Regions from separate parts of the Arthrobacter sp. UC242_113 genome, predicted to be linked through region 2. Evidence: riboswitches for the same ligand, from Rfam matches in the RefSeq annotation. Region 2 holds a riboswitch; each other region holds the start of a gene.
What was found. Region 2 has a riboswitch for thiamine pyrophosphate ahead of ACHMXB_RS07990 (bifunctional hydroxymethylpyrimidine kinase/phosphomethylpyrimidine kinase). Riboswitches for the same ligand answer to the same signal wherever they lie in the genome.

Region 1 (6,350 bases), 1.7 Mb from region 2:
CGGCACTGGCCTCCACGGACAGGCCGAACTGCCGCAGTGCCTGCATGTGCGGCTCCACGGTGCGGATGCCCAGGTCGCAGCCTCCGGCGTAGGGCAGCCGGTACTCATCGGTCACGTCCAGCAGCGGGCCCAGCAGCATGATGACGCTGCGGGTCCGGCGCGCGGCTTCGGCGTCCATGGACGCCAGGTCGAGATCCGCGGGCCGGCGGAGGCGAAGGTCGTTGTCGTTGAGCCAGGTGCATTCGACGCCGATGCTGCTCAGAACCTCGACAATGCGGTTGACTTCCTCGATGCGGGCCAGCCGGCGCAGCGTCGTGGTGCCGCGGTTGATGAGGCTGGCGCAGAGCAGGGCGACCCCGGCGTTCTTGCTGGTGTTGACATCGACGGACCCCGACAGCGTCCTGCCGCCCTCGACGCGGAGGTGGGTCATCTGCGATTTGCCGAGCTGGACAAAGCTGCGGCCCAAGATGGCCTCCAGGCGCTGGATCATTTTCAGGCTCATGTTTTGCTTGCCCTGTTCCATGCGGGCCACGGCACTTTGGCTGGTGCCGAGTTCCGCGGCCAACTGGCCCTGGGTCCACCCCTTCTGGCCGCGGGCGTCGCGGAGCAGAAGACCAACATGTTCAACAGTCTGTTGTGTCATGGGAAAAATATATCAGATATGAGTTATTTCGTCGCCTTGCGGGTCTTCGAGCGGGCAATCAGCCCCGTGATGTACCCGTTACACGCATAAGTATTCAATAACGGGCTTCGGTAGTGTGGCAGTCTCTCTTACGGCCTCCGCAGCCCCGGTCAAGGGCGGGGACCAGCCTTGACCGGGGCCCGCATGCGGGGGGAAGCTAGCGGTACGTGTTGCGGCCATAAGGGGATGGGAGGCCGCCGTGTCCATTTTCAGCTCCGCCGTGCTCGGCAGGTTCCGCCCCGCCGGCCGTCCGGCTTCAGCGCTGCTGTCCTTCGTGGTGGCTACAGCCGTGGGCTTCATCCCGGGACCGAGGCTGGACGACGGCGCACCGCCGGCACCCGAATCAACCGTCACCCAGGATTCGCCGAGGGCTTCCGCCACTCCCAGCGGCGCCGCGCAGGCGCAGCCACCCGCCTCGCCGCAATCCCCGCGGCCGGCGGCCCGTCAGCCGGTAGAGCCGCCAGAATCCGGCAGGGTTGCCTTGGGCAACGATGTCTCCTGGCCGCAGTGCAGCCGCGAGCTGCCCGACGACCCTGCGTTCGCGATTGTCGGAGTCAACAACGGGCGCGCCAACACCACCAACCCCTGCCTCCACCAGCAGCTTGACTGGGGGGAGGACGCCTCCGGAGGGACGGGCCAGCCCCGACTTGCGCTCTATGTGAACACCGCGAATCCCGGGCTGCGCGGCACCTGGTGGCCGGCGAGCAACGAGTACGGCGGCACGGCCGTGGCCAACCCGTACGGCACCTGCCAAGGCAAGGAGGACGCGGCGTGCGCCTACATGTACGGGTACGCGAAAGCCTTCGACGACGCATACCTTCGCACCGTCTCGGACCCTGGGACCTACCTCTGGTGGCTGGATGTCGAGACTGGCAACAGCTGGTCAGGCGACAGGAACGCCAACCGGGCGGATCTGGAGGGCATGACTGACTTTTTCCACAGCATCGGGGCCAGGGTGGGCATCTACTCCTCGGCGCGGCAGTGGGGACAGATCGTGGGCGAGGTCGGCTCGGCCAGCAGCCTCTATTCCCTGCCGAGCTGGTTGGCCGGGGCGCGCACTTCCGCCGACGCCACGAACATGTGTTCCGCGCCGCCTTTAACTGCCGGCGGCAAAGTAGTCCTCACCCAGTTCGTGGCGGACGGCTTCGACTACAACCACTCCTGCATTTGACGCACCCCGCCAACATTTAGACTCGGCCCCATGGATCACACCTGCAGCGTCCGCCAGGCCGCCCCCGAGGAGGCCCAGGCCCTGGCCCGGCTCCACTTGGAATGCTGGCGCGAAACCTACACGCACCTGCTGTCACCCGGCTTTATGGCCAGGCAAGGCGTGGAAGAGCGACTGGCCATGTGGCGGCACCTTCTGGCCGGCCCGCATGCGGGCCGGCAGTTCGTAGCGGACGACGCCGGGAAGCTGGTGGGGTTTGCCGGTTCCCTTCCGCCCGCAGAGGGGCTGAGGGAGCAGACCGAGCTGTGGGGCATCTATCTCCTTGCGTCCCACCACGGCAGGGGGCTCGGTCAGGCCCTGCTCGAGGCTGCGATCGGGCGCGAAGCGGCCGCGCTGTGGGTCGCCGAGGACAACCCGCGCGCCCAGGCCTTCTACCAACGCAACGGCTTCGTCTTCACCGGCGCCAGGGACACGATCGAAGACTGGGAGGGGCTGGCCGAGGTCCGGATGGCCCGGCCTGCAGGTTAGGCGCCAGTCAGGTTAGGAGCCCTCCAGCCACACCATGTTCCAGGTTCCGGCCCACAGCGCACCAGCCACGGCGCCGGCAGCGATCAGCACTCCGCCGAGCACCACCCAGACGTCCAGCACGCTGTAGGTGGACACGCGCGCCCAGGTCCGGCTGGCCCCGCCGAACCCGCGGGCTTCCATGGTCACGGCAAGCCGGGTGGCGCGGCGGATGGCCTGGACCAGGAGGCCGAAGCTCTGCCCCAGGGTGGCCCGCAGCCGTTGCCACGGGTTGCCGCGCGATCCGACGCCCCGGGCGCGCCGGGCCATTCCGATGGTCTGCCATTCCTCGGCCATCAGTCCGACCAGCCGCATGGCAGCCAGGGTACCCAGCACAAAGCGGTGCGGCAGCCGCGCCTTTTGCGCCAGGGCGTCCGCCAAGTCCGTGGGATCGGTGCAGCTCATCAGCAGCACAGCAGGCAGGGCAATGGCCAGGCCCCGGAGCAGAAAACCCAGCCCCAGCTGAAGGGAACCTTCGCTCATGGACCAGAGGCCGACGTCGAGCAGTATCCTCCCGCTGTCCGGCGACAGGATGGAGGTGCTCCAGCCGCCCACGGCGGCCGCAAGGATCAGCGGCCAGCCGCGCTGCCACAGCAGCGAGAACGTCAGCCCTGCCAGCGGGAAGACCAGCAGCTCGCACGCGAGAGCCACCGACGCCGACATCCAGTCGATGGACAGCGCCAGAACCAGGGTGATCAGGAAGACGGCTGCGAATTTGGCCAGCGGATTGGCGCGCGTCAGCACCGCCCGGTTTCCGGCAAGTGTCAGTGCCTCCCTCATGTTGCAGCCTGTTCTGACGTCGGTTCAGCGGGACTTGGCGCGTTGTTGCCCAGCCCGGACCCCAGCCGCAGCTCGGTGCCGCCGAGCACCTGGGTGAACTCCTCGTCGTGGGTCACGGACACCACGGCCGTGCCGGCATCCAGCAGTTCCGAAAGGAATGAGGCAAGCTCCGCCCAGGTGTTGGCGTCCTGTCCGAAGGTGGGCTCGTCCAGCACGAGTACCTGCGGGTGTGCCGCCAGGACGGTGGCCACGGACAGCCTGCGTTTCTCCCCGCCGGAGAGGGTGTACGGGTTGGCGTCCACGAGATGTGTGAGGCGCAGCCGCTCCAGCAGCTCGTCGACGCGCTCCTCGCCGTGGCCCAGATGGCGAGGGCCGAACTGCAGCTCGTCCAGGACACGGCCGGTGACGAACTGGTGTTCGGGTTCCTGGAACACCGTGCCGATCCGGGCGATCAGCTGCTCGGCCCTCCACTCGTACGGGTCAATTCCGGCTCCGCCGCTCAGTTCTACCGTCGCGGAGACCTTGCCGTCCACCGGCGGCAACAGCCCGGCCAGGGTCAGCGCAAAGGTGGACTTGCCGGCGCCGTTGGGACCTGTGACGGTCAGCGCCTCGCCCGCCCGGACCTGCGCTGTGACGTCGCGCAGAACGGGCTCAGGGGGTACAGAGCGGAAGCCGCGGCGGCGTGGACGTTCCCGCGACACGGCAAGCTTTTCCGCCGCCAGCAGCAGCTGGCCGGTGCTAGCGCCGGGGGTCGGCGGAGCGCCGGCAGCCGAACGGCGCCGCGTCTCAGGAACATAGCCGGGGACCCAGACGCCGGCGGCAGTGAGCATCCCGCGCGCCTCCTCGAGAACCTCGTCCGGGGTCCCGTCGATCAGCACCGCGCCGTCCGAGGCGGACCCCGGCTGCAGGACCACGATCCGGTCCACCAGGTCTTTCCAGGCAGCTACCCGGTGCTCCACCACCACCAGGGTGGCCCCGGTCTTGTCGAGGCAGCGGCCCACGGCGTCCCGGACTTCCAGGACGCCGTCCGGGTCGAGGTTCGCGGTGGGCTCGTCCAGCAGGAGGAGTCCCGGCCGCATCGCCAGGATGCCGGCGAGCGCCAGGCGCTGCTTCTGGCCGCCGGAGAGGGCCGACGTCGGGTGGTTGAGGGGAAGGTGCGACAGCCCGACGTCGTCCAGCGCCTCGTGCACGCGACGCCAGATCTCCTCGCGGGGCACCGACAGATTCTCGGCGCCGAAGGCGACGTCGTCGCCCAGGCGGGAGAGCACCACCTGCGTCTCCGGGTCCTGCTGCATGAGCCCGGCACGGCCGCGCCGGGAACGGGGCGGCGCGCCGTCGATGAGCAGGTCTCCGCTCTCGTCCGCGTCGTCCCGGTCGGGAGTGCCGGCGTCGTCCGCGTCACTGTCCCCCAGCACGCCGGCCAGGGCGTGAAGCAGGGTGGACTTGCCGGCTCCGGATGGGCCCAGCAGCATGACCCGCTCGCCGGGGCGGATGTCCAGGTCGAGGGCATGGACGGCCGGTTTGGTGCGGCCGGCGTGGCGCCAGCCCCAGCCGCGGGCGGTGACCGCGGCGGGGCGGACGCCGGCGTTGTCTTGTCCGGGCATTAGGAGAAGACGGGCTCCGTGGCTGCCTTGCGGGACGCGAAGGAACTCAGCACGCCGGTCCTGGCCAGGCCTCGGGCGGCGATCCACGACAGGGCGCCCGCGATGACCGCGCCGGAAATGGCGCAGAACACGATGTACGCGAGCTTGTCGCCGGCGGCGTAGGCGATGTTCCAGCCCCAGGGGGCGAAGGAGTCGTTGAGCCCGCAGAACAGTCCGGCGCCGGCCCCGGCAAGCAGCGAGGCGGGCAGGTTGAACTTCTTGTACGCGAAGGCGGCGAACACAAGCTCCGCCCCCAGGCCCTGCAGAAGTCCGGAAATGAGCACCGTGGTGCCATACTGCGAGCCCATGAGCAGCTCGCCGGTGGCAGCCACACTCTCGCAGAACAGGGCTGCGCCGGGCTTGCGGATGATGAGCATTCCCAGGACCGCCGGAATCATCCAGCCGCCGGCGTAGAGGCCGGTCAGCGGAGGGTAGAGGGCGTTGACCGGGGTGGAGATGAGGTTGGCGCCCTGGGACCAGGCCCAGAAGATGACGCCGCCGGCAACGGCGATGAGCGCCGCCACGACGATGTCCGCCACGCGCCAGCTGTAGCTGGTCTTCTTGATTGCTGCAGTTGTCATGATGGTCCTCCTGAGGAACAGGAGGGGAAAGTGTTTCCCCGGCTGCGGGTGGCTGGGCCTCGCGCTGCCGGGCACTCTGAGAACTCGACTCCCTTGCGCCGGTACTAGCCGGATCAGGTTCGAGGGTCTGCGGCTGTCCGCACTCTCAGCGCCCTTCCCCGGTTGCGCTGGCAGTTGCCTTTGCATCCCGACGGCGGCGCTCCCCTGTCGTGATAAATCTGCCCTTGTGGGCTGATCCAGTTTACACCTCGCCCGCCCCGGAAACCGGGGGCCGCTGTCACAATGCGGAAGTTTTCATGCGGCGTTGGGACAACGGTCCGGAGTAGATTGGGGCCATGACGCAACAGGACTCCGGCAGCGCTGCCCTGCCCGCCTTTGACCCCGATTCCTCCGCGGAGCAGCCGGCGGGAGCCTTGGAAGCCCTGATTGGGCAGGTCGAAGGGGAGATGGCTGAACTGCAGTTCCCGAGGTTCACCAAGGACGACGCCCTGGCGCTGGGCCTGGAACTGGTGGAACGGGGCAAGGAGGAGAACCTGCCTATCGCCATCGACATCACCAAGGGGGAGCAGGTGCTCTTCCATGTGGCGCTCGAGGGTGCCACGCCGGATAACGAAGGCTGGGTGCGGGCCAAGCAGCGGACTGCCGTGCGCTACGAGGAACCGTCGCTGCTGGTGGGGCTGCGCGGCAGGGCCGGCGGCGGACGGATCGAGGACAACGCCTGGTTTGACCAAGCGACTTACGCTGCCCACGGCGGAGCCTTCCCCGTTTATGTGCGGGATGTGGGGGCAGTGGCCGTGGTCACCGTGTCCGGGCTGCCGCAGAAGGCGGACCACGACCTCGTGGTACAGGCGTTGCGGGAGATCCACCGGTCCATGCGGCTAGGCTAAGGAAAGACCAGTGTTCATCACGCGAGGAGTTCCGCAATGAGTTTC
Region 2 (6,350 bases):
GTTCGTAGTCCGTGCCTGTGGAAGGCGAAGTGCGTGGCATGGGATGGCGTCCTTTGTCTGGGGTGCTCCTGCCCAGATTGTATCGCCGCCAGCTTGACGCGGGCTGTACCCCTAGCCGATGGCAGCATTGACCGGCGTTGTCACACAATTACAGCGTATTTGAACGGCAATATGAGAGAATAAACGTGGCTGGAGCGCGAACCACATTCAAACTCCAGTCCGGTGGCTTGTTCCTAAGACCGCCAGTGAGCAGTGGTGCAGGCTTTGGAAAGAAGATCCAGCCTCCCACCTTCCATTGGACGGCACCTGGTTGTGGTTGTCAGAAACAACGGGTTCCAGTAACAATCCCGCCGGCCTGTCAGGCCTGCCGCACCCCACTGCCGGTGCGAGCCTGCTGGTATCCAATTGACTTCTGTCAATGCCTGCGGGTGTTGACAATATGTGCCCCAATGGGTGCCGAATGTGGCGGCACGTCAGGGGCAGGAGTGTTGCCACATATGGATAATGACCAGGTTATAGCCGTCAACGAAGAACGGGCTGCCACCGGCGAAGCCGCCGCTGAGGCCCCCAAGAAAGCCACCCGGACCCGCCGCAAGGCGACGCCCAAGGCTGCAGCAGCGGACTCGGAGACTGCGGCATCGGAGCTGCCCGCTCCGGAAACCCTGTCCGAAGGCGCAGCACCCGAAACGGCAGCACCTGAAACGGCAGTGCCGGAGTCGGCTGCCGGAGAGGCCGCAGAAGCCCCGGCCAAGACCCCGGTCCGCCGGACCCGCGCCCGGAAGAAGGTCGCCGAAGAACCGCTGCCCGCGTTTGCCGAAGCTGCCGGGGCCGAAGTTGATGCGCAGAAAGGTGGCTCGCAGGTAGCCCCCACCGAGCCGGCAGCCGAGGCTGCGGCGGTTCCGGCCGCCACTGAGCAGGCCGCCACTGAGCAGGCGGCTGCAGAGCCGGCTGCCGAGTCCAAGCCTGTACGCCGCCGCCGGGCAACAAAGCCCAAGGTTGCGGAGCCGGCCGAAAGCCCCGCTGAGTCAGCGGAATCTGCCGAGGCACCCGCTCCGGCCGCTACCGGAACAGCCACTGCGGCACCTTCAGCGGGACAGGCTGATGAGCCCGTCCCGGCCGTCAGCACCCCTGAAACCCAGGCAGCGCCCACCACTGCAGCCCCTGCTGCACCCGCGGCCGCGCAGGAGCCGGCCGTCGAGGAAGAGGCCGAAGATGAGGCCGCCGGGCAGTCGCCGCTGGGCTCGCTTTTCCTGGAACCGTCGTCCGTGACATCGATAATCTTCCAGGCCCCCGACCTGAACACCGTGGTCCGCACTGCCGCTTCCGCCGCGAAAGAGGAAGCGGCCGCCGAGGATGGCGAGGACGAGCTGGAGGACGACGGCGGGCGGCGCCGGCGGCGCAGCCGCGGCCGCCGCGGCCGCAGCCGGACCGACCGTGAGATCACCGACGGCGATGAAGACACTGAAGTTTCTGACGAGGCCGGCGAAGACGAGGGTGCGCCGCTCGAAGACGGCGTGACGTCCCGCCGTCGCCGTCGCCGCCGCCGCGGCGACCAGGATCTGGAACTGACCGGCGGCGGAGAAGACGATCCCCCCAACACGGTCACCCGCGTCCGTGCCCCGCGGACCATCAGCGAGGCCCCGGCGAGCAACCGCGTCACCAGCGTCAAGGGATCCACCCGTCTGGAAGCCAAGAAGCAGCGCCGCCGCGAATCGCGGGACACCGGCCGCCGCCGCACGGTGATCACCGAGGCTGAGTTCCTGGCCCGCCGCGAATCCGTGGACCGCCAGATGATCGTGCGCCAGCGCGACGACAGAATCCAGATCGGCGTCCTGGAAGACGGCGTCCTGGCCGAGCATTTCGTCTCCAAGACGCAGCAGGACTCCCTGATCGGCAACGTCTACCTGGGCAAGGTCCAGAACGTTCTGCCGTCCATGGAAGCTGCCTTCGTGGACATCGGGCGCGGCCGCAACGCCGTGCTGTACGCCGGCGAAGTGAACTGGGAAGCCGTCAACCTCGAAGGCAAGCAGCGCCGCATCGAGAACGCGCTGAAGTCCGGCGACTCCGTCCTGGTCCAGGTCACCAAGGATCCGGTGGGCCACAAGGGTGCGCGGCTGACCAGCCAGATCTCCCTGCCCGGCCGTTACCTCGTGTACGTCCCCGGCGGGTCCATGACCGGCATCTCCCGCAAGCTGCCCGACGTCGAACGCAACCGCCTGAAGCGAATCCTCAAGGACCGCCTTCCCGAGGACGCCGGCGTCATTGTGCGCACGGCCGCCGAGGGGGCCTCCGAGGAGGAACTGACCCACGACATCAACCGTCTCCGTGCCCAGTGGGAGGGGATCGACAGCCAGGCGAAGTCCACCAAGGTCCTCGCCCCCGAACTGCTCTACGGCGAACCGGACCTGACCATCAAGGTTGTGCGCGACGTCTTCAATGAGGACTTCTCCAAGCTGATCGTCTCCGGCGACGAAGCGTGGGACACCATCGAGGCCTACGTCACCTACGTTGCCCCGGACCTGGTGGGCCGGCTCGAAAAGTGGACCAAGGACGAGGACATCTTCTCCGCCTGGCGCATTGACGAGCAGATCCACAAGGCCCTCGACCGCAAGGTGTTCCTGCCGTCCGGCGGTTCACTGGTCATTGACCGGACCGAGGCCATGACGGTGGTTGACGTTAACACCGGCAAGTTCACCGGCAGCGGCGGCAACCTTGAAGAGACCGTCACCAAGAACAACCTGGAGGCTGCCGAGGAAGTTGTCCGCCAGCTGCGGCTGCGCGACATCGGCGGCATCATCGTCATCGACTTCATCGACATGGTGCTGGAGTCCAACCGCGACCTGGTCCTGCGCCGTCTGGTGGAATGCCTGGGCCGCGACCGGACCAAGCACCAGGTGGCCGAAGTGACTTCCCTGGGACTCGTGCAGATGACGCGCAAGCGCATGGGCACCGGCCTCCTGGAAGTCTTCGGCGAGCAGTGCGAGGCATGCGCGGGCCGGGGCGTCGTCACCCACGACGAGCCGGTGGAGCACCGCCGCGCCAACACCGTGGCCGCGGAGCACCACGTGCACCGTGCCGAGGTCCAGCCCCCTGCCCGGACAGAGCGGAAGCGCCGCCGCGGCAAGGGCGGGCAGCCGTCCTCCGAGCCAGCTCCTGCCGCCCCTGCCGTGCCGCACCACCCCGAACCGTCGGAGGCGGAGCGCCACGCCAAGGCTGAAGCGACCCGCGCAGCCCTGGCCAACATCGCCGCAGCGGCCCACGCCGCTCACCTTCATGAGGAAGAAGCTGCGCACAGTGCCGCAGCGTCGGGTGAGGCTGCCCGGCCCGCCGCACCCGCTGCCGCCGCACCGGAAAGCCCCGTGGTGCACCGCGCTCCGGAAACGGAAAGCGTCTCCGGACGGCCCGGCGCAGTGCTCACCTTCGGCGGTGAGAAAGTGGTTCTTCCGTTTGTCGATCACAGCGAGGAGCCGGTCAAGGAAGCGCCGGCCCTGACGCTGGACCGCCTGGAGGAAGCCTTCGCGCACCTCGGTGCTCCTATCGCCCCCGCCGAAGAGGAGGAGGCCAAGGACGAGGCTCCCGCACAGATCCGCCCTGAAAGCGGGCAGCCGGAGGGCCAGGAGGCCGCAAGCCGGCCCGCGGCTCAGCCTGCTGCACGGCAGCCGGTGGAAAGCCCCGCGGCACCGTCCCGCAGCCGCCGTCCGCGCCGCAACCGCAGTGCCAGCCGCCCCCAGGGTGCAGCCAACGAGACATCCGTGGAACACCACGAGGTAGCTCCGGCTGCAGCCGCCGGGCACTCGCATGAGGCCAAGGCACCCGAGGCGGGGAATGCACAGACGCCGAAGGCAGCTCCGCAGCCGGCCAGCGAACCGATCATTCTGGGGGTCGGCGTACCCGCCTCAGAACTGTAGGACAAGCGGACTCTGAGCCCGCCGGACTCCGGGGTGACTGACCCCCGAGCCCAACAGTAGATGGTCCGGCACCGCGGCTGCGGTGCCGGACCTTTCCGGTTCCGGACTTTCGTCAGCCGGCAAGGCCAGATGGCAAGGGCAGGGGACGCCAGCGCCGCGGAAGCCTGTCGCAAACGCCAAATTTTCGCGCCGCGGGCCGGCCGAACCGCTAGGCTGGAGGACTGACACGGGGTGCCGCGCATGGGCCGGCTGAGATCCAAACCCGTTGAACCTGTCCGGTTAGCACCGGCGAAGGGATGTCTTCTTTGTCATCAACACTGTCATCAGCATCACTCCTGCCCGCACGTGCGGCGGCGGACAGGTCGCTGCTGGAAACCGTTGAGCCGGCCGTTCAGACCTCCCGCGGCGTTCCCCGGGTGCTGGCCATCGCAGGCTCGGATCCTTCCGGCGGCGCAGGCATCCAGGCCGATCTGAAAAGCATTGCGGCCCACGGCGGCTACGGGATGGCCGCAATAACAGCGCTCACTGCGCAGAACACCACGGGCGTGCGCGGCGTGCATGTTCCGCCGGCTTCCTTCCTGTCGGCGCAACTGGACGCTGTCAGCGACGACATCAGCGTGGACGCCGTGAAGATCGGCATGCTGGGCGATGAACGTGTCATCGCGGCCGTCCGTGTCTGGCTCGAAAAGGTAAGGCCCGGCGTCGTGGTTCTCGATCCGGTGATGGTGGCCACCAGCGGTGACCGCCTCCTCCAGGAGTCTGCGGAGGCAGCGCTCCGAAAACTGCTGCCTCTGGCGCACCTGATTACCCCCAACCTTCCCGAACTGGCCATGCTGCTCGGGGAACCTGAGGCCGCGGACTGGGACGCCGCCCTTGTCCAGGGCAGGCGGCTCGCGGACCAGACCGGTGCCACGGTCCTCGTCAAAGGCGGGCACCTGAACGGCTCAAGCTGCCCGGACGCGCTCGTGAACACGGCCGGGCTGCTGTCTTCGGACGTGGTGGAGGTCGCGGGCGAACGGATCGGCACGCGGAACAGCCACGGCACCGGATGCTCGCTCTCCTCGGCCATGGCCACGGCGCAGGCGCGGCTGGGTGACTGGGAAGCGTCACTGCGGGCGGTCAAGCCGTGGCTGGCCGGGGCCCTCCGCACGTCCGGGCAGCTGGAGGTCGGGGCAGGCAACGGACCGATCAACCATTTCCACCACGTCCGCCAGACTGAATCGACAGCCCTGTCAGAGCCCAGGGGCGGCTTCGCGGAGCTGCTCCGCGCCGAGACAGTTGCCCACCTGGAAGACATCTATGGCCTGGGCTTCATCCGTGGGCTTGCCGACGGCACTCTGGCGGAGAAGGAATTCGCGTACTACCTGGCGCAGGACGCTACATACCTCAACGGCTACTCCCGGGTCCTGGCCAGGGCCAGCGCGCTCGCGCCGACCGAGTCCGAGCAGCTGTTCTGGGCGCGCTCCGCCCAGCAATGCCTGGAAGTTGAATCGGAACTGCACCGCTCCTGGCTCAGCACGCGAACCGTGCAACAGGAGCTGGGCCCGGTCACGAAGGCCTACGTCGATCATCTGCTGGCGGCTTCGGCGGGCGGCAGTTACGCGGTGCTGGTCGCCGCGGTCCTGCCGTGCTTCTGGCTGTACGCCGAGGTGGGGGAGACCCTGCACGCCGAATATGTGGCCGCCGGAGCGCAGGCCGGGCACCCGTACGCGGAGTGGCTGCGGACTTACGCCGACGAGGACTTCGCTGCCGCCACCCTGCGGGCCGTCGACGTCGCCGACGGCGCCGGCCGGGCCGCGTCAGCGGGGGAGCGCGAAGCGATGATCACCGCTTTCCGGCAGTCCTGCCGGTACGAGGTCGAATTCTTCGACGCGCCGAGCCGCCACAGCTGAGCGGAAGCGGGCCCGATACCCGGTAGGATGGTCGCGCACGGCATCGGATGTCCCGAACGGCGGCCTCTGTGGCGCCTATCACGGACAACCCGCTGCTGCCAGCCTCATTTGCGGCCGACGACGGAATTAGCGTATTCTAGATCTTCGGTGCTTACGCCAACACTTGGGTTATGACCCGGGATCGTCCATTCGGACATGTTCCTGGGATAGCTCACGGGTTCCCCCGGGGAATCCACGGCGTTGAGGCACAGCGAGAACCAGGCCAATTTTCGGACCCGGCTTCCGCACGCAAATTTAGTAATAAACGTCGAGAGAAGTGAGTTCCCAAGTGGTGTACGCGATTGTCCGCGCAGGCGGCCGCCAAGAGAAGGTTTCCGTTGGAGACTTCGTTACCCTGAACCGCGTCGCCGGTGGAGCTGGCAGCACCATTGAGCTGCCCGCGCTGCTTCTGGTGGACGGTGACAAGGTCACCTCCGCAGCTGCGGACCTGGCCAAGGTAACTGTTACGGCTGAGATCCTTCAGGACCTCCGTGGTCCGAAGATCGTCATC
Region 3 (6,350 bases), 430 kb from region 2:
CGCGGAAAACCACTCCCGGCGGATGGTCCAGCTCGGCCTGAGCGGGTAACCCCGGCCCCCGACCCGGCCGCTCCGCTTACGAGACGGCGGCCGAGGACGTTGCGTCGAGGGCGTCGAGCAGTTCCGCCGCGGCTGCTGCCGGGTCTGGCGCCTCGGTGATGGCCCGTACGACGACGATGCGGTTGGCTCCGGCCGCCAGGACCTGCTCCACGTTCGTGCGGTCGATCCCGCCGATCGCGAACCAGGGCAGCAGCAGGCCGCCGACCCGTTCCTCGTTTGTGGTGCGGACAGCCTCCGCCGCGTAGCGCACCAGGTCGAGCCCGACGGCGGCGCGCCCGGGCTTGGTAGGGGTGGCCCACAGCGGGCCTACGCAGAAATAATCCAGGCCACTGCGCCCGTGGGCGGCGCCGACGGCGGCATCCACCTGTTCCGTGCTGTGGGTGGACAGCCCGATCACGGTGGCATCGTGCAGCAGCTTCCGGGCGGCCCGCAGCGGCAGGTCCTTTTGGCCGATGTGGAACACCGGTGCACCGGCGATGGACGCGATGTCGGCGCGGTCGTTCACAGCCCACAGCCGGCCGTGCCTGCGGGCGGCGGCATGGACTACTTCCAGCAACTCGAGTTCCTCGGCCGCCTCGATGCCCTTGTCCCGCAGTTGGATGATATCCACGCCGCCCGCAAACGCCGCGTCCACAAAGTCCGCGAAGTCCCCGCGGTCCTTGCGGGCGTCGGTGCAGAGGTACAGGCGGGCGGCGGTGTGGGCAGAGTGCACGGTCATGGCAACACCTTAGTTCCTCTAAACTGGGCAGGTACCGCGGGAGCCCGTTACTGCTGTCATAAAGACGCAGGGCTGAGAGGGCGTCAGAGCCGACCGCTTGACCTGATCCGGTTAGTACCGGCGTAGGGAAGGATTTGCATGACCCCTGAAACCGGAGGCGACGAGCGCTCCGCGGGAGCCCTGGAGTCCGGCGGACTTGAGGCCGATGTAGCGGTTATTGGCGGCGGAGTGGTTGGCCACGGCATCGCCTGGGAGGCACGCCGCTCCGGCCGTTCGGTGGTACTCGTCGATGAGGCCCCGGGCAGCGGTGCAAGCTGGGCTGCGGCCGGCATGCTCGCCCCGGTCAGCGAACTGCATTACCAGGAGGAAGGGCTCCTGGAGCTGATGCTGGAGTCCTCCGCCAGATGGCCTGAGTTTGCGGCCACGCTCACCGCCGGCGGTGACGCCGGCTACCTGACGACGCCGACCCTGGCGGTGGGTGCCGATCCGGCCGACCGCCGGGCCCTGATGGACCTGCGGGAAGTGCAGCGGGCCCACGGCCTCAACGTTGAACCGCTGACCATCCGTGAGGCACGTTCCCGGGAGCCGCTGCTCAGCCCCGCGATCTCCTGCGCCCTCGACATTCCGGCGGACCACCAGGTGGATCCGCGCAGACTTGTCCGGGCCCTTGCTGCCGAGCTGGCCGCGCAACGTCAGGAAAATGCGGCAGCAGAGGGATACGCGGTGCGGGAGCACGCCGCCGGCCTGCTCTGGGACGGCGCAGGGGTCTGCGGGGTCCGGCTGGCCGGCGGCGGAACCGTGAGGGCGGCCGAAACGCTGGTGGCCAATGGCTTGGCGGCGGCGCGCCTGCAGAATCTCCCGGAAGGCCTGCAGCTGCCGCTGCGTCCGGTCTACGGAGACATCCTCAGGCTCAGGGTGCCCGAACACCTGCAGCCCCTGCTCACCGCGACAGTCCGCGGAATGGTGCGGGGCGTGCCGGTGTACGTGGTGCCCCGCAAGGACGGCACGGTGGTGATCGGCGCCACCCAGCGTGAGGACGGTGTGCCGGGCACCAGCGCCGGAGGCGTCTACCAGCTGCTGCGGGACGCCCAGGCGCTGCTGCCGGCAGTCGCCGAACTGGAGCTGCTCGAAGCCACCGCCCGGGCACGGCCCGGCACGCCGGACAATGCCCCCCTGCTGGGCCGGGTGCCGGCGTGCGGGCAGGATGCCGGCACGGACGTGCCGGGCCTCATCATCGCCACCGGCTTCTTCCGCCACGGCGTCCTGCTGACCCCGGCCGCCGCGGCCATCTGCCGCCAGCTCATGGACGGCATCACCGATCCGCGCTGGGCCGCCTTCCGGCCGGGCCGGTTTTCACCCGGGCTCCCGGACCCCCTGGGATCAGCCGCTGCACTCAGCATTTGACCCGCGTCACATTTGACCAGAACAAGGAACCAGCATGAACATCACATTGAACGGCGTCGAACAGGAAGTCAGTGACGGCGCGTCCGTCACCTCACTCGTCACCCAGGTCACGGGGCGCAAGCTGGCCGCCAGCGGGCAGGCCGCCGACGGCCAGCGGCTGGGCGTGGCGGTGGCCCGCAACTCGGCCGTCGTGCCGCGCAGCCAGTGGCATGCCACGGCACTCGCCGACGGCGACGAGATCGAACTTGTCACGGCAGTCCAGGGAGGATGAGGACGATGGCAGAAACAATGATTGAAACAGCAGACAGCCTGGTCATTGACGGGGTGGAGCTGACCTCGCGGCTCATCATGGGCACCGGAGGCGCTCCAAGCCTGGACGGTCTGGGTGCGGCGCTGCTCGCGTCCGGCACCCAGCTGACCACCGTCGCGATGCGGCGCTACTCGCCTGCCGAAACCGGCTCGCTGTTCCAGCTGCTGGTGGACCACAACATCCGCGTGCTCCCCAACACCGCCGGCTGCTTCACGGCCCGGGACGCTGTCATGACGGCGGAGCTGGCCCGTGAAGCGCTGGAGACCGACTGGGTCAAGCTCGAAGTCATCGCCGATGAGCACACGCTCCTGCCTGATGCCGTGGAGCTGGTGGACGCCACCGAGCAGCTGGTCAACCGGGGCTTCAAGGTCTTCGCCTACACCAATGACGATCCCGTTTTGGCGCTGCGGCTGGAGAACCTGGGTGCATCGGCCGTCATGCCGCTGGGAGCGCCGATCGGCACGGGCCTGGGCATCCTCAATCCGCACAACATCGAGCTGATCGTGTCGCGGGCCTCCGTTCCCGTGGTCCTGGACGCAGGGATCGGGACGGCCTCGGACGCGGCCCTGGCCATGGAACTCGGGTGCGACGCCGTGCTGCTGGCCACCGCCGTGTCGCGGGCCCAGAATCCCGCACTCATGGCTGAGGCCTTCAAACACTCCGTGATCGCCGGTAGGCTGGCGCGTGCGGCCGGGCGGATCCCGCGCCGCGAGCATGCCTTGGCGTCGTCGGCCATGGAGGGCCGGGCGGAGTTCCTCTAAGCCCGGCCAACCCCTGTCCGCGGTGCGCGGCCGGCTCAACAGGTACTGCCAAGGAGCCAGTTGTGGCCGCCAACGACGATATCCTCACCCGAGCCCAGATCGACGAAGCGCTCGCCGGGCTGCCCGACTGGCGCTACCACCTCGGCGGGCTTGTCACTATCTATAAGACGCCGACGGCGGCCGTCGCGCTTGAGCTGATAGCCGCCGTCGGGCGCGTGGCAGAGGACATGGACCACCATCCGGACCTGGACTGGCGCTACAACCGGGTGTTCATCCGGTTCAGTTCCCACGACGTCGGCGGCGAGGTGTCCGCGCGGGATAGCCGCGCTGCCGCGTCCGTCAGCGATGCCGCCTCAGCGGCAGGCGCCGAAGCCCAGCCCGGCCTGTACCGGTCGGTGGACATCGGCATCGACACGGCTGACGCGGCGGAAATTTCCGAGGTCTGGCGGGTAGCCCTCGGCTACCGGAAGGGGCGGTCCGGGGACCTGGTTGACCCCTACGGGCGCGGCCCCCGCCTCTGGTTCCAGGAGACGCCGGCGCCGAACGACAACCGCCTCCATCTGGACGTCCACCGCTCCAAGGCCGAGTCGGCACCCGTACTGGAGAAGACCGCGGCAACGGGGGCGCAGATGAACAGTGACCACGCACCCAACTGGGTGGTGGTCACTGATGCCCAAGGGAACAGGCTCTGCCTGCACACCGAGGAAGGCCGCGGTCCGAGTTCTGGATCCGCTCCTTAGTGGTCCCGGCGGGTCAGCGGCAGGCCCAGTACCTGCGGCGCAGGCGCTGGTTCTGATGCTGTGCAGCCGTCGCAGCAGCCGTCCGCGGCAGGCCCAGACGATGCTTCCTGGTGTTCACCGGGCACTGGATGGGGGACCGTGCAGCAGACGTCTCCGCGCCACGCGTTGACACCTTCAGGGACGGCGATCGCCGCGATCACAAGGGCGGCGCCGGCGTCGGCCCACCACCAGCCCAGTGTGCTGTTCAGGACGGGGCCGATCAACAGGACAGCGGAGAGGTAGGTGCACAGCAGCGTCTGTTTGGAGTCGGCCACGGCTGTCCTTGAGCCCAGCTCACGGCCGGCCCGGCCCGGCGCTGCAGCCAGGACAGAACGGGCATGATGGCCAGGCTCAGCGCGGCGATCACGATCCCGGGGGGTCGAGTGCTGGGCCTCCCCGCCCCCGGTGAGGGAGCGGATGGCGTCAACGGAGACGAAGGCCGCCAGCGCGAAGAAGGACAGGGCGATGATCCGCAGCGTGACGTGTTCCCGGTGCTCAGGGTCCTTGGAGGAGAACTGCCATGACAGGGCAACGGCGGAGGTGACCTCGATTACCGAGTCCAGCCCGAACCCGATAAGTGCCGATGAGTCCGCGACGCCGCCGGCCCGCAGGGCCACCGCGGCTTCAACGACGTTGTAGGTGATCGTCGCCGCCGCGAAGAGGTGCTTCAACGGTACATCGGCGGATGTATAGAGTAGCTCAATCGATCGCGTCTAGCGTGGGAGCCGACCGGCCTTAAAGGACAGCGACCACGCACCCGCTTGGGTGGTGGTCTCTGATCCCAGCGGACGTGGCGCCGGCCTAGTCCTGCCGTGGTTAGATTTTCAGCGCTGCCGTCAGCCGCTGGGTGTCCTGCTTGGCGCGTGCCCGGCCCAGGTAGACCGCCACCGCCAGGGCAGCAGCCGTCCCGGCCGCCATGGGGATGACCCACGGCAGCCACGTCAGGCCCGGCTGGTAGCCCAGCCCCGCCCAGATACAGATGATCCAGGCGAGCATGCCCACCGAAGCAGCGGTGCCTGCCGGCACGAGGATGCCGTACTTGGTGTGGCGCCGGTCGTTGGCCCAGACGATGAACCCGGCAGCAGCGGTCACCAGGACCACGATCACGAGGGACAGCACGGCTCGGCCTACAGTGCGCCGAAGCCGACCCGGCGCACTTCCTCTGCGCCGATTTCGACGTAGCCGAGGACGTTTGCCGGGATGATGATCTGGCGGCCCTTCTCGTCGTTCAGGCGCAGCTCGCTGCCCTTGGCGATGGCTTCGGCCACTACTTTGGCCACAGCGTCAGCATCCTGAGCCGATTCCAGCACAATTTCACGGCCGACGTTCTGAATGCCGATCTTTACTTCCACAGCAAGGCCTCCCAGCCAGTCAAGGTTGAAATTTCAAAGGTAGTTTCAGTTGTAGTCTAGGTCTCTTTGGGGAAGCGAGAGATTCCGCGCCAAGCTAAACGGTAAATCAGGTCGCTGGCTACATCGAGGTCGAGGTTTCCGTCCGTTTCGAGCCAGTAGCGCGCGCTGACCTGGGCCATGCCCGCAAGCCCTCGTCCCAGCAGCTGGGCCTCCAGCAGCGGGAGCTTGGTGTCCTCGGCGATGATCCGCGCTATGGCCTCGGCGAAGGTCTTGTTGAACGTCTCCAGGCGCGAGCTGACGTCGGCGTCGTTGATCAGGTCGGACTCGAACACCAGCCGGTGCGCCTGGTCGTCGCTGTCGATGAAACGGAAGTAGGCACGCATGACGGCCTGCACGCGTTCCTTGTTGTCCGTGGTGGAGCTCATTGCCCCGAGCATGAGCTCGGTCAGTGCTTCGAGATGGCTGTCCAGCAGGGCAAGGTACAGCTCACGCTTCGACGGGAAGTGCTGGTAGAGCACGGGCTTGCTGACGTGCGCCGTTTCCGCGATCTCGTCCATCGCGGCGCCGTGGTACCCGTTCGCGACAAAAACCTCCTGGGCGGCGGCCAGCAGCTGGGCCCGGCGCTCGTCCCGCGGCAGCCTGGCGGAACGCTGGCCGGCGGCGCGGCCCGGGCCGGCATTGGATTGCGCGGCCTGAGTTCGATCAACCGGTGCATGATGAACCACTGTTGGCCTTCTTTCCTTTGCAGTTAACTTCACTTTACCCGGGGGTAATATGACCGCGCGGTATCTTCAGGCATACATTGAAGTATGGCTTCTCCGTCCACGGCAAATACAGTCCGCACGCTCCCGGGCCCCCTCGTCGATCCCGCAGCCGGGCTGTCCACCGAAGAGGTGGAGCGGTATTCCCGGCACCTCATCATTCCCGAAATCGGCGCACTCGGCCAACGCCGGCTGAAGAACGCGC

Region 1: linked by a shared signal. The riboswitch ahead of ACHMXB_RS15885 (ECF transporter S component) and the one ahead of ACHMXB_RS07990 (bifunctional hydroxymethylpyrimidine kinase/phosphomethylpyrimidine kinase) in region 2 are both predicted to bind thiamine pyrophosphate.
Region 3: linked by a shared signal. The riboswitch ahead of thiO (glycine oxidase ThiO) and the one ahead of ACHMXB_RS07990 (bifunctional hydroxymethylpyrimidine kinase/phosphomethylpyrimidine kinase) in region 2 are both predicted to bind thiamine pyrophosphate.

Annotation. Positions count from the first base shown of each region.
Region 1 covers NZ_CP171968.1:3,473,073-3,479,422, forward strand. Annotated here, with positions in the region: gene ACHMXB_RS15860 (UDP-N-acetylglucosamine 1-carboxyvinyltransferase) at 1-643, opposite strand, end outside; gene ACHMXB_RS15865 (hypothetical protein) at 882-1,853, shown strand; gene ACHMXB_RS15870 (GNAT family N-acetyltransferase) at 1,884-2,378, shown strand; gene ACHMXB_RS15875 (energy-coupling factor transporter transmembrane component T family protein) at 2,391-3,194, opposite strand; gene ACHMXB_RS15880 (ABC transporter ATP-binding protein) at 3,191-4,798, opposite strand; gene ACHMXB_RS15885 (ECF transporter S component) at 4,798-5,418, opposite strand; TPP riboswitch at 5,491-5,634, opposite strand; gene ACHMXB_RS15890 (heme-degrading domain-containing protein) at 5,754-6,305, shown strand; gene ACHMXB_RS15895 (DUF4235 domain-containing protein) at 6,342-6,350, shown strand, end outside.
Region 2 covers NZ_CP171968.1:1,784,792-1,791,141, reverse strand. Annotated here, with positions in the region: gene ACHMXB_RS08000 (vitamin K epoxide reductase family protein) at 1-40, opposite strand, end outside; gene ACHMXB_RS07995 (Rne/Rng family ribonuclease) at 498-3,908, shown strand; TPP riboswitch at 4,126-4,222, shown strand; gene ACHMXB_RS07990 (bifunctional hydroxymethylpyrimidine kinase/phosphomethylpyrimidine kinase) at 4,205-5,800, shown strand; gene rplU (50S ribosomal protein L21) at 6,129-6,350, shown strand, end outside.
Region 3 covers NZ_CP171968.1:2,210,478-2,216,827, reverse strand. Annotated here, with positions in the region: gene ACHMXB_RS09985 (ferritin-like fold-containing protein) at 1-49, shown strand, start outside; gene thiE (thiamine phosphate synthase) at 77-778, opposite strand; TPP riboswitch at 805-924, shown strand; gene thiO (glycine oxidase ThiO) at 917-2,182, shown strand; gene thiS (sulfur carrier protein ThiS) at 2,217-2,453, shown strand; gene ACHMXB_RS09965 (thiazole synthase) at 2,471-3,253, shown strand; gene ACHMXB_RS09960 (4a-hydroxytetrahydrobiopterin dehydratase) at 3,316-3,993, shown strand; partial or broken gene ACHMXB_RS09955 (cation transporter) at 3,990-4,736, opposite strand; gene ACHMXB_RS09950 (hypothetical protein) at 4,849-5,151, opposite strand; gene ACHMXB_RS09945 (DUF3107 domain-containing protein) at 5,160-5,384, opposite strand; gene ACHMXB_RS09940 (TetR/AcrR family transcriptional regulator) at 5,441-6,109, opposite strand; gene moeB (molybdopterin-synthase adenylyltransferase MoeB) at 6,194-6,350, shown strand, end outside.